Regions from separate parts of the Stenotrophomonas acidaminiphila genome, predicted to be linked through region 1. Evidence: riboswitches for the same ligand, from Rfam matches in the RefSeq annotation. Region 1 holds a riboswitch; the other holds the start of a gene.

Region 1 (4,718 bases):
CCAGGTGGCGGTGTGGCGGCGCGCCTGCCACCACTGCGCCACCAGGCTGAGCGCGGCGAGCATGGCGTCCAGCCAGGGCAGGGCGGCGTTGGTCCAGGTGTGCATGGCCGCGCCCAGGGCCAGGCCGAAGGCCACGCCCACGGCCAGGTGGAGGGCGCCGGTGCGTGCGGCCAGCGGGGCGATGGCGACGCGGCCGTCGGGCTTGTCCTGGCGGTGCCAGGTGGCCCAGCCGTAGGCCAGGAACGCGGCGAACGCGCCCTGCAGCAGCATGTCCGAGTACAGCCGCGCCTGGAAGAACACCAGCGCGTACAGGCCCACCGACACCAGCCCCACCGGCCAGGCCAGCATGCGCCGCTGTGCCATCAGCCACACGCCCAGGGCGCTGGCGATGACCGCGGACCATTCCAGAAGTGCCGGGCTCATAGCGCCAGGGTCACCGTCAGCCGCGCCTGGCGCGGGGCACCCGGGAACAGGTAGTAGTCGCCCGAGCTGCTGCCGGTGTCGCGCCAGTAGAAGCGGTTGAACACGTTGTCCACGCTCAGGTTCCAGTCCAGTGCGCGGCCGTGCAGTTCATGCCGGAAGCGCAGGCCGGCATCGACCACATTGTAGGCAGGCGCGCGCACGCGGCCGTCGGCGGTGGCGACGTTGGACGAGGCGTAGCGCCAGCCACCGGTGACGCCCAGCCCGGGCACGAACGGCAGTGCGTAGTCGGCATGCACGCTGGCGCGGGTGGTGGGCACGTTGATCAGCGGGTGGCCTTCGTAGGCTGGCGTGCCGGTGTCGCGCGCACGCGCGCGCAGCACGCTGGCGCTGGCGGTGAGCTGCAGCGCGTCGCCAATGCGCCCGCGTGCGCTCAGTTCCAGCCCGGTGTGGGTCTGCTGGCCTTCCTGCACGAAGGTGTAGCCGTAGTCGCTGGCGTCCGGCTTGGCGTACTGGAACGGCCGACTGATGCGGAACAGCGCCGCGCCCAGGCTCAACGCATCGGTGGGCGCGTACTTGGCGCCCACTTCCAGCTGGCGCGACAGCACCGACGGCAGGAAGCTGCCTTCGTTGCTGGTCCAGAACGGTGCCTCCTGGCCCAGGGCAATGCCGCGTACGTAGCTGGCGTACAGGTTGAGCTGCGCGTTGGCGCTCCAGATCAGCGCGGTCTGCGGCAGGAAGCGCGAGACGCGGCTGTCGCGCTCGGGGTTGCCGCGCTTGTCCCAGGCGCGCTCGTCCAGGCGCACGAAGCGGCCGCCGGCCAGCCACTGCCAGTCGTCGGCCAGCTGCATGCGGTCCAGCACGAACAGCGCCTTCTGGCGGCTGTCCACGCGCCGCACCGAGGGGCCCGGCTGCAGCGGCGAGGGGTCGAACTGCGGCACCGCGTCGTCGTGGATGTTGCCGGTGCCGACGTATTCGTTGACGTTGCGGCGCTTGTCCACCGAGCGGCGGAAGTAGTCGGTGCCGAGCACCAGCTGGTGCCCGACGGCGCCGGTGGCGAAGCGGCCGCGCAGTTCGGCGCGCAGCTGCTGGTTGCGGCGGGTGTCGTCGGGGCTGCGGTAGTCGTAGATGTCGTAGTCGCCGTTGGGCGCGAAGTAATTGCCCGGCACGCTGCCGTCCCAGCAGGCTTCGGCGTAGTAACAGCCGTAGGCGAAGGCGACGTTGTCGTCGATCACCGAGCGGCTGTGGCTGGCGGACACGCGCGACTGCCATGCGGGGCTGAAGTCGTAGGTGTGCAGTGCGCTGAGGTTGGTGCTGTCGATGCCCACCGGCTGCTGCCAGCGCTGGTAGCCCAGCATCTGCGTGCGGTCCACGTGCTGCGGCAGCATGCTGGCGCCCAGCAGCTGGTAGCCCGAGGCCGAGCGCTGCGCGCTGGTCTGGTAGTTGGCGTCCACCTCGAGCTTGGCGCGCTCGCCGATCAGCCAGTCGGTGGCCAGCGCGTAGAAGTTGCGGCGGCCGTCGGCATGGTCGATGTAGGAGTGGTTGTCGTCCCAGGCGGCATTGAAGCGCACGCCGATGCGCGGCGTCAGCCAGTGGCCCACGTCCACCGCGGCGTAGCGCGAGCCTTCGGCGTCGGTGCCCAGGGTGACATTGCGTACCTCGGCCGGGCGCTTGCCCACGTAGTTGATGACGCCGCCCGGGGCGATCACGCCGGCGGCCAGCCCGGCCTCGCCCTTGAGGATTTCAACCTGCTGCACGTTCTCCAGCGCCAGCCGCTGTTCGCCGGCGATGCTCAGGCCGTTGAAGCGGTAGCCGGTGGCGGTGTCCAGCGCGAAGCCGCGGATGGCGATGTTCTGGTAGTAGCCCACCGGGGCATAGCTGTCGCCCAGCGAGGCATCGTTGTCGGCCAGTTCGGACAACGTACGCACCACGCGGCGGTCGAGCAGCCCGCGGTCCAGCACGCTGATCGAGGCCGGGATGTTCTTCCAGTCGCCACTGCCGAAGCTGTTGGACTGGGTGTCCCTGGCGCCGGGCTGCTTGGCCTGCACGCGCACGGCATCGAGCTCGGTGGGCGAGCGGTCGGCGGCGGTGTCCAGGGCACGGGCGTGCAGCGGCAGGGCCGCGGCCAGCGCGGCGGTCAACAGCGAAAGGGTATGGCAGCGGTTCATTCGTTTCGTCATCAGCCGTAGGGGGAGACGAAGCGAAGGCGCGCACGCGCGACCGGCCACGAAGGCGGTGTGCCTGCTGCTCAAAGCTCCCTACGCCGGTGCAAACCGGATCAGGTTCCAAGGGACTCTCTCAGCCTGGACAAGCCCAGGCACCCCCGCTTCAGGCCGGTATTTGACCACAAATGCCGCGGTTTGGCCCATGGGTGGGTGGAGCGGGCCTCGCCGGGCTGGGGGCCTGGCATTTCGTGGAAGCGAGGCTGTGGCCCTGCATGGGGCCTTCCCGCCAAAGCCCCGTGCATGCAGCCAAGGCGCCGGATGGCCCTGCCAACAGGATTGGGCGCCGCCAGTGGTTGGATGCGGTAAGAGCGCTCGCGGACTGAGGAGCTGACTACTGGCGGAGATCGGCCCGTTGTGGACGTTCAACTTTGGAATCAAGCCGACTCGCGAAGCGAGTTCGCCTTCAATGAACAGTTAGTTCACATGCTAGGGGAGCTGCACTTGCGACCCGTACAGGACCTCACCTGCTTGGACTCGTAGCTCAACATCCGCAATGCGCTGATAGACCCTGCGCCAGTGCCGAACCGAATGCACCAATAGTGGCAGGCCGAACAGAAGGTAGGTGACGGCTGCTAGAAAAATAGCCGAAGAAACCTCGCTAGGATGCAGCCAAAGCCATGCCGCGACTACGAAAGCACTAAAGATGACTCCGCCCACAGCTGCGACAAGAATTGACCGTGAACGCATGGCCGATACGACCTTGTGGACATCCGAGAGATCATTGAGCGATATGCGATCGGAGCTGTCCATGCGGCCTAACTCTGGAATTAGACCGAGCCCCGGAGCGGGTTCGGCTTGAATGAACTGTTAGCTGTTATTGCCGGAAGGCAACTGCTTGTCATACCAGGCCTCTGAATGTACGTCTTTCTTAGCCGCGGCTATCAAGGACTCTAGCTGCGCAACGGCTATACGAACAGGACGGCCACATACTGTCAGCTCCAGTGCCAGTGACTCATCCGCCGGATCAGCTACAAAGCTCGCGAAGTAATGTTTTTCCCCGGAGATATCACAAGAGAGCTCAAGCTGCATTCCCTCCCCATGCATCCCGGCCCATTGGGTACTGATTGTTGGATAAGACGCTGAATTGTTGCTCATAACAGCTAACGCCTGAATTAGGCCGCGCCGCGAAGTGGCGTCGGCTTGAATGAATGGTTAGGTGCCAAGGCTGGCAAGTGCAAACACAAAAGCAACCGAGCCTGCGCCAAGTAAACCGTAGGTAGCCCAGAGAGGCATGCCCTGGCCAAATGAGAAGGCAACGTATCCCCCCCGCGGGTCTCTCCCGGAGAGGATAGACACTATGAAGATGGCCAGAAGTGGCAAAACAGACGCGAGGCCGAAACCAAGCCCGAGTGGTCGCCAGTCGGTGTTGTCGAAGCCGCCGATCCGATACAGGGCGACACCGAAGATAAGGCCGAGAAAGAAGAGAGTGTTGGCCGTCCAGATAGCAGGACGATGTTGCCGAAGAAGCGCGTCGCGTGACTTTCCGTTGTGCCTTGAAGGTAGCCGACGAGACCAGCGAGAGGTGAGCCATGTGGCAATGATGCCACCAGCCACACCGCTAAGAACTGGACGTATCGACTCAAATTCCATTGGCACCCAACTACCTAATAGACGGACCCACGGGTCCGGTTATGCGACTTGTCTACAAAGCACCCTATGGCGAGCTTTTCTCTTGCGATACCTCGATCTTAGGGTGGCTTGGTTCGGCTAACAAGCCAGCGTATAGCCGGAGCCACCGGTGGGCTCAGTTATCAAGGCAAGCTCGTTCCGGTAGAAGTACAGATGTCCGCCTTGGGTCGCTTGCTGCCGGCGCAGTTAAAGGACGCCATGCTCAGTTCGTTGGTATCGCCGGCCAGTTCAGCCGGCGTCGGTGTTCGATCAACTCGACTGGGAATGTCCAGCCAACCGGCATTCCATAACCTTATGCTGGGCAAGCCCGGCACTTGCGGGCGCGGGTTCCCGCAGCGCCGCGCTCCAAGGGGCAGGTTTGCCTTGCATGGTCCGCACTCCGTAGATGCGGGGTTTGCCCCGCATGCGGATTCAGGCGGCCGCGTGCAGTGCGGCCAGCAGCGC
Region 2 (4,718 bases), 240 kb from region 1:
CGCGCGCTGATCTCGATGGACTCCGCGCTGAAGGAAGCGCAGCCGGGCACGCCGAAGCAGCTGGAGGAGGGCGACACCATCTACATGACCGTGGCCGATGCCGACGGCATGATGGTCTCGTTGATCCAGTCCAACTACCGCGGCATGGGCAGCGGCATGGCGCCGCCGGGGCTGGGCTTCATCCTGCAGGACCGCGGCGAGATGTTCGTGCTGCAGGACAACCATCCCAACGGCTACGCGCCGGGCAAGCGTCCGTTCCAGACCATCATCCCGGCCTTCATCACCCGCGACGGCAAGCCGTTCGCCAGCTTCGGCGTGATGGGCGGGGCGATGCAGCCGCAGGGCCATGCGCAGATCGTGATGAACCTGGTGGACTTCGGCATGAACCTGCAGGAGGCCGGCGACGCGCCGCGCATCCAGCACGACGGTTCCACCGAGCCGACCGGGCAGGGCACGGCGATGCGCGATGGCGGCGAGGTCAACCTGGAGACCGGGTTCCCCTACGAGACCATCCGCGCGCTGATGCGCAAGGGCCACCGGGTGGTGTTCGCCGACGGCCCGTACGGCGGCTACCAGGCGATCATGCGCGACCCGGCGACCGGCGTGTACTACGGTGCGTCGGAAAGCCGCAAGGACGGGCAGGCGGCCGGCTACTGAGGCGCCCGCCGCGCGCGTCGCCGGGGCAGGCCGTCAGTCGTGCCCCGGTGCCCGAGCCGCGGTGCGGGTGTCGTCCTGCGCGGCCATCTCGCGTTCGATCCAGGCCTGCACGGCATGTCGCGCGCGCTGCGCGCGACGCCGCTCGAGCTGGTACTCCAGGTCCAGCACGCGGTACAGGCTGACCATGACCAGCACCATCAGGAGCGCGAACGGCAGCGCGGCGATCGTGATCATGCCCTGCAGCGCGTCCAGCCCGCCGGCCAGCAGCAGGACAGCGGCGATCAGCGCCACGGCCACGCCCCATACCGCCTTGCGCGACGGTGGCGGGTCGCCGGCCTCGTCGGTGGACATGCTGGCCAGCACCAGCACCGCCGAATCGGCCGAAGTGACGAAGAAGATCACCAGCAGCACCAGCGCGACGCCCGCCAGCAGCAACCCGCCGGGCAGGCTGTCGAACAGCGCGAACAGCACCGTCTCGTAACCGTCGCCCAGCGCCTGCAGCAGGTCGGCATGCCCGGTGATCTGCGCCCACAGCGCGCTGCCGCCGAACACCGAGAACCACAGGAAGCCGAGCAGCGTCGGCGCCAGCACCACGCCGACCACGAACTCGCGCACGCTGCGCCCGCGCGACACGCGGGCGATGAACGCGCCCACGAACGGCGCCCAGGCGATCCACCAGGCCCAGTAGAAAATCGTCCAGTCGGCCACCCAGGTGCTGCCGGAGAACGGCGACATGCGCAGGCTCATCGTCACCAGCTGGTTGAGGTAGGCGCCGAGCGTGGTGGTGAAGGTGTCGAAGATGAAGCCGGTCGGGCCCAGCACCAGCACCGCGGCCAGCAGCAGCGCCGCCAGCAGCAGGTTGCAGTTGGACAGCCATTTGATGCCGCGGTCCACGCCGCTCAGGGTCGAGGCCATGTACAGCACGAAGGCGATGGCGATGATGACCAGTTGCACGGTAACGCTGGCGGTGATGCCGAACACGCGCTGCAGGCCGGCGGCGATCTGGATGGTGCCGAAACCCAGCGTGGTGGCCACGCCGATCGCGGTGGCCACGACCGCGGCGATGTTGACCGCGTGGCCGATGGCGCCGCGGTGATGGCGGCCGATCAGCGGCTGCAGCATGTCGCTGACCAGGCCGCGTCCGTTGCGGTTGTACTGGAACCAGGCCATCGCCAGCCCGATCAGCGCGTAGATCGCCCATGGGTGCAGGCCCCAATGGAAGAACGCGTAGCGCATCGCCGCACGCGCCGCGTCCACGCTCCGGGGCGCCAGCCCTTCGGGCGGCGTGGCGAAATGCGAGATCGGCTCGGCCGCGCCCCAGAACACCAGGCCGATGCCCATGCCGGTGGCGAACAGCATCGCCAGCCAGCTGGCGCGCGAGAAATCCGGCTCGGCGTCCTCGCCGCCGATGCGCAGGTTGCCGAAGCGGCCGAACGCCAGGTACAGCAGGAAGCTCAGCGTCAGGAACACGATCAGCAGGTACAGCCAGCCGACGCTGCGCACGACCTCGGCCAGCGCGGCCTGCACCACGTCGTTGAACGGGCCGGGGGCGAGGCCGGCCAGCAGCACCAGTGCGGCGACCAGCGCGATGGAAACACGAAACACCATGGAGGAGCTTCTCCGATCTGGGGATGGGGGAGCGAGCCAGGGCTTGCAGTGGAGCCGGCCACGAACAGGCGCGGAAGAGGCGGTGCCGGCACGGCGGCACGGGGCCGCATGAATGCGGCAGCGGCGCATCCTACTGAACGCGATGTCACGATTCCGTTAGTGGCCACCGGCCCGCCGCGCCGGAACGGGCGTGGCCACGCATCGGCCGCGTTTTCCACCCGGCTGGCCGGTTCATGCTCTAATGCCGCCCGAAGCGGGGGTACCGCGGCCATGGCGCCACGGTTGAGACAGTCCCTTGGAACCTGATCCGGTTGATACCGGCGTAGGGAAGCTTCGCAATGCCCCGTCGCGTGGACGCCCGCCCAAGGTGCGTCCATGGGCCGGCGGCAGTGCGCCTTCGCTTCGTCCGGCCCGTGCATCCGCGTGGGCCTCCAACAGGACGACGCCCGATGAATGCACCGCTTTCCGCCCTGCAGCAGCAGGCACAGCAACTGTCCGGATCGGTCACGCAGCCGATCCCCGGCTCACGCAGGATCCACGTGCCTGGCTCCCGCCCGGACCTGCGGGTACCGATGCGCGAGATCGTGCTGACCCGCACGCCCACCCTGTTCGGCGGCGAGCACAATCCGCCGGTCACCGTGTACGACACGTCCGGCCCGTACACCGATCCGGACGTGCGGATCGACCTGTGCGCCGGCCTGCCGGCGCTGCGCCGCGGATGGATCGAGGAGCGCGGCGACAGCGAATGCCTGGAGCAGCTCGGTTCGGCGTTCGGCCGTGGCCGCGAGCGCGACCCGGCGCTCGATGCGGTGCGCTTTCCCGCGCGCAGCCTGCCGCGCCGCGCGCGCGCCGGCGCCAACGTCACCCAGATGCACTACGCGCGTCGCGGCATCGTCACCCCGGAGATGGAGTTCGTCGCGATCCGCGAGAACCAGCGGCTGGAGGCGGTGCACGAGGCGCATCTGCTGAAGCAGCACCCGGGCGAGCACTTCGGCGCGGCCATCCCGCCCCGCATCACCCCCGAATTCGTGCGCGACGAAATCGCCCGCGGCCGCGCGATCCTGCCCTGCAACATCAACCACCCGGAAAGCGAGCCGATGATCATCGGCCGCAACTTCCTCACCAAGATCAACGCCAACATCGGCAACAGCGCGGTGTCCTCGGGCATCGCCGGGGAAGTCGAGAAGCTGGTGTGGGCGATCCGCTGGGGCGGCGACACGGTGATGGACCTGTCCACCGGCAGGCACATCCACGAAACCCGCGAGTGGATCATCCGCAACGCGCCGGTGCCGATCGGCACGGTGCCGATCTACCAGGCGCTGGAGAAGGTCGATGGCCGCGCCGAGGCGCTGACCTGGGAGATCTTCCGCGACACGCTGATCGAGCAGGCGGAGCAGGGCGTGGACTACTTCACGATCCACGCCGGCGTACTGCTGCGCTACGTGCCGCTGACCGCCAGGCGCACCACCGGCATCGTCTCGCGCGGTGGTTCGATCATGGCCAAGTGGTGCCTGGCGCACCACAAGGAGAACTTCCTCTACACCCACTTCGAGGACATCTGCGAGATCATGAAGGCCTATGACGTGGCCTTCTCGCTGGGCGATGGCCTGCGCCCCGGGTGCATCGCCGATGCCAACGACGCGGCGCAGTTCGGCGAACTGGAAACGCTGGGCGAACTCACCAGGATCGCCTGGAAGCACGACGTGCAGACCATGATCGAAGGCCCCGGCCACGTGCCGATGCAGTTGATCAGGGAGAACATGGACAAGCAGCTGCGCGAGTGCGGCGAGGCGCCGTTCTACACGCTCGGGCCGTTGACCACCGACATCGCCCCGGGCTACGACCACATCACCAGCGCGATCGGTGCGGCGATGATCGGCTGGTACGGCACCGCGATGCTCTGCTACGTCACGCCGAAGGAACACCTCGGGCTGCCGAACCGCCAGGACGTGCGCGACGGCATCATGGCCTACAAGATCGCCGCGCATGCCGCCGACCTGGCCAAGGGCCACCCCGGTGCCCAGGTCCGCGACAACGCGCTGTCCAAGGCGCGCTTCGAGTTCCGCTGGCAGGACCAGTTCCACCTCGGCCTGGATCCGGAAAAGGCGCAGGAGTTCCATGACGAGACCCTGCCGAAGGACGCGCACAAGCTCGCCCATTTCTGCTCGATGTGCGGCCCGCACTTCTGCTCGATGAAAATCACCCAGGACGTGCGCGACTATGCGGCCGAGCATGGGCTGGACGACACCCGGGCGATCGAGGCCGGGATGCAGGAAATGTCGAAGGCGTTCCGCGACCAGGGCGCGCAGGTGTACCGCGCCGAATGAGGGCCGGTGGGCGCGCGGCGCATGCATCGGTCCCGCGCGCTCCATCGCGTCGAACGCCGCAGGTGCAGCGCGCACGTGCGGCGTTCGACGCCGGGTACGGTGGAGTGAATCGCTTCTTTAGGTTTT

The links. Region 1 has a riboswitch for thiamine pyrophosphate ahead of F0P95_RS00805 (TonB-dependent siderophore receptor). Riboswitches for the same ligand answer to the same signal wherever they lie in the genome.
Region 2: it holds a riboswitch for thiamine pyrophosphate, as region 1 does, so the genes downstream of both, thiC (phosphomethylpyrimidine synthase ThiC) here and F0P95_RS00805 (TonB-dependent siderophore receptor) in region 1, are expected to answer to the same signal.

The regions. Positions count from the first base shown of each region.
Region 1 is NZ_CP043567.1:127,843-132,560, reverse strand. It holds gene pnuC (nicotinamide riboside transporter PnuC) at 1-423, opposite strand, end outside; gene F0P95_RS00805 (TonB-dependent siderophore receptor) at 420-2,588, opposite strand; TPP riboswitch at 2,659-2,755, opposite strand; gene F0P95_RS00800 (hypothetical protein) at 3,453-3,740, opposite strand; gene F0P95_RS00795 (phosphotransferase enzyme family protein) at 4,686-4,718, opposite strand, start outside.
Region 2 is NZ_CP043567.1:3,689,335-3,694,052, reverse strand. It holds gene ggt (gamma-glutamyltransferase) at 1-657, shown strand, start outside; gene F0P95_RS16805 (BCCT family transporter) at 691-2,265, opposite strand; TPP riboswitch at 2,511-2,612, shown strand; gene thiC (phosphomethylpyrimidine synthase ThiC) at 2,715-4,592, shown strand.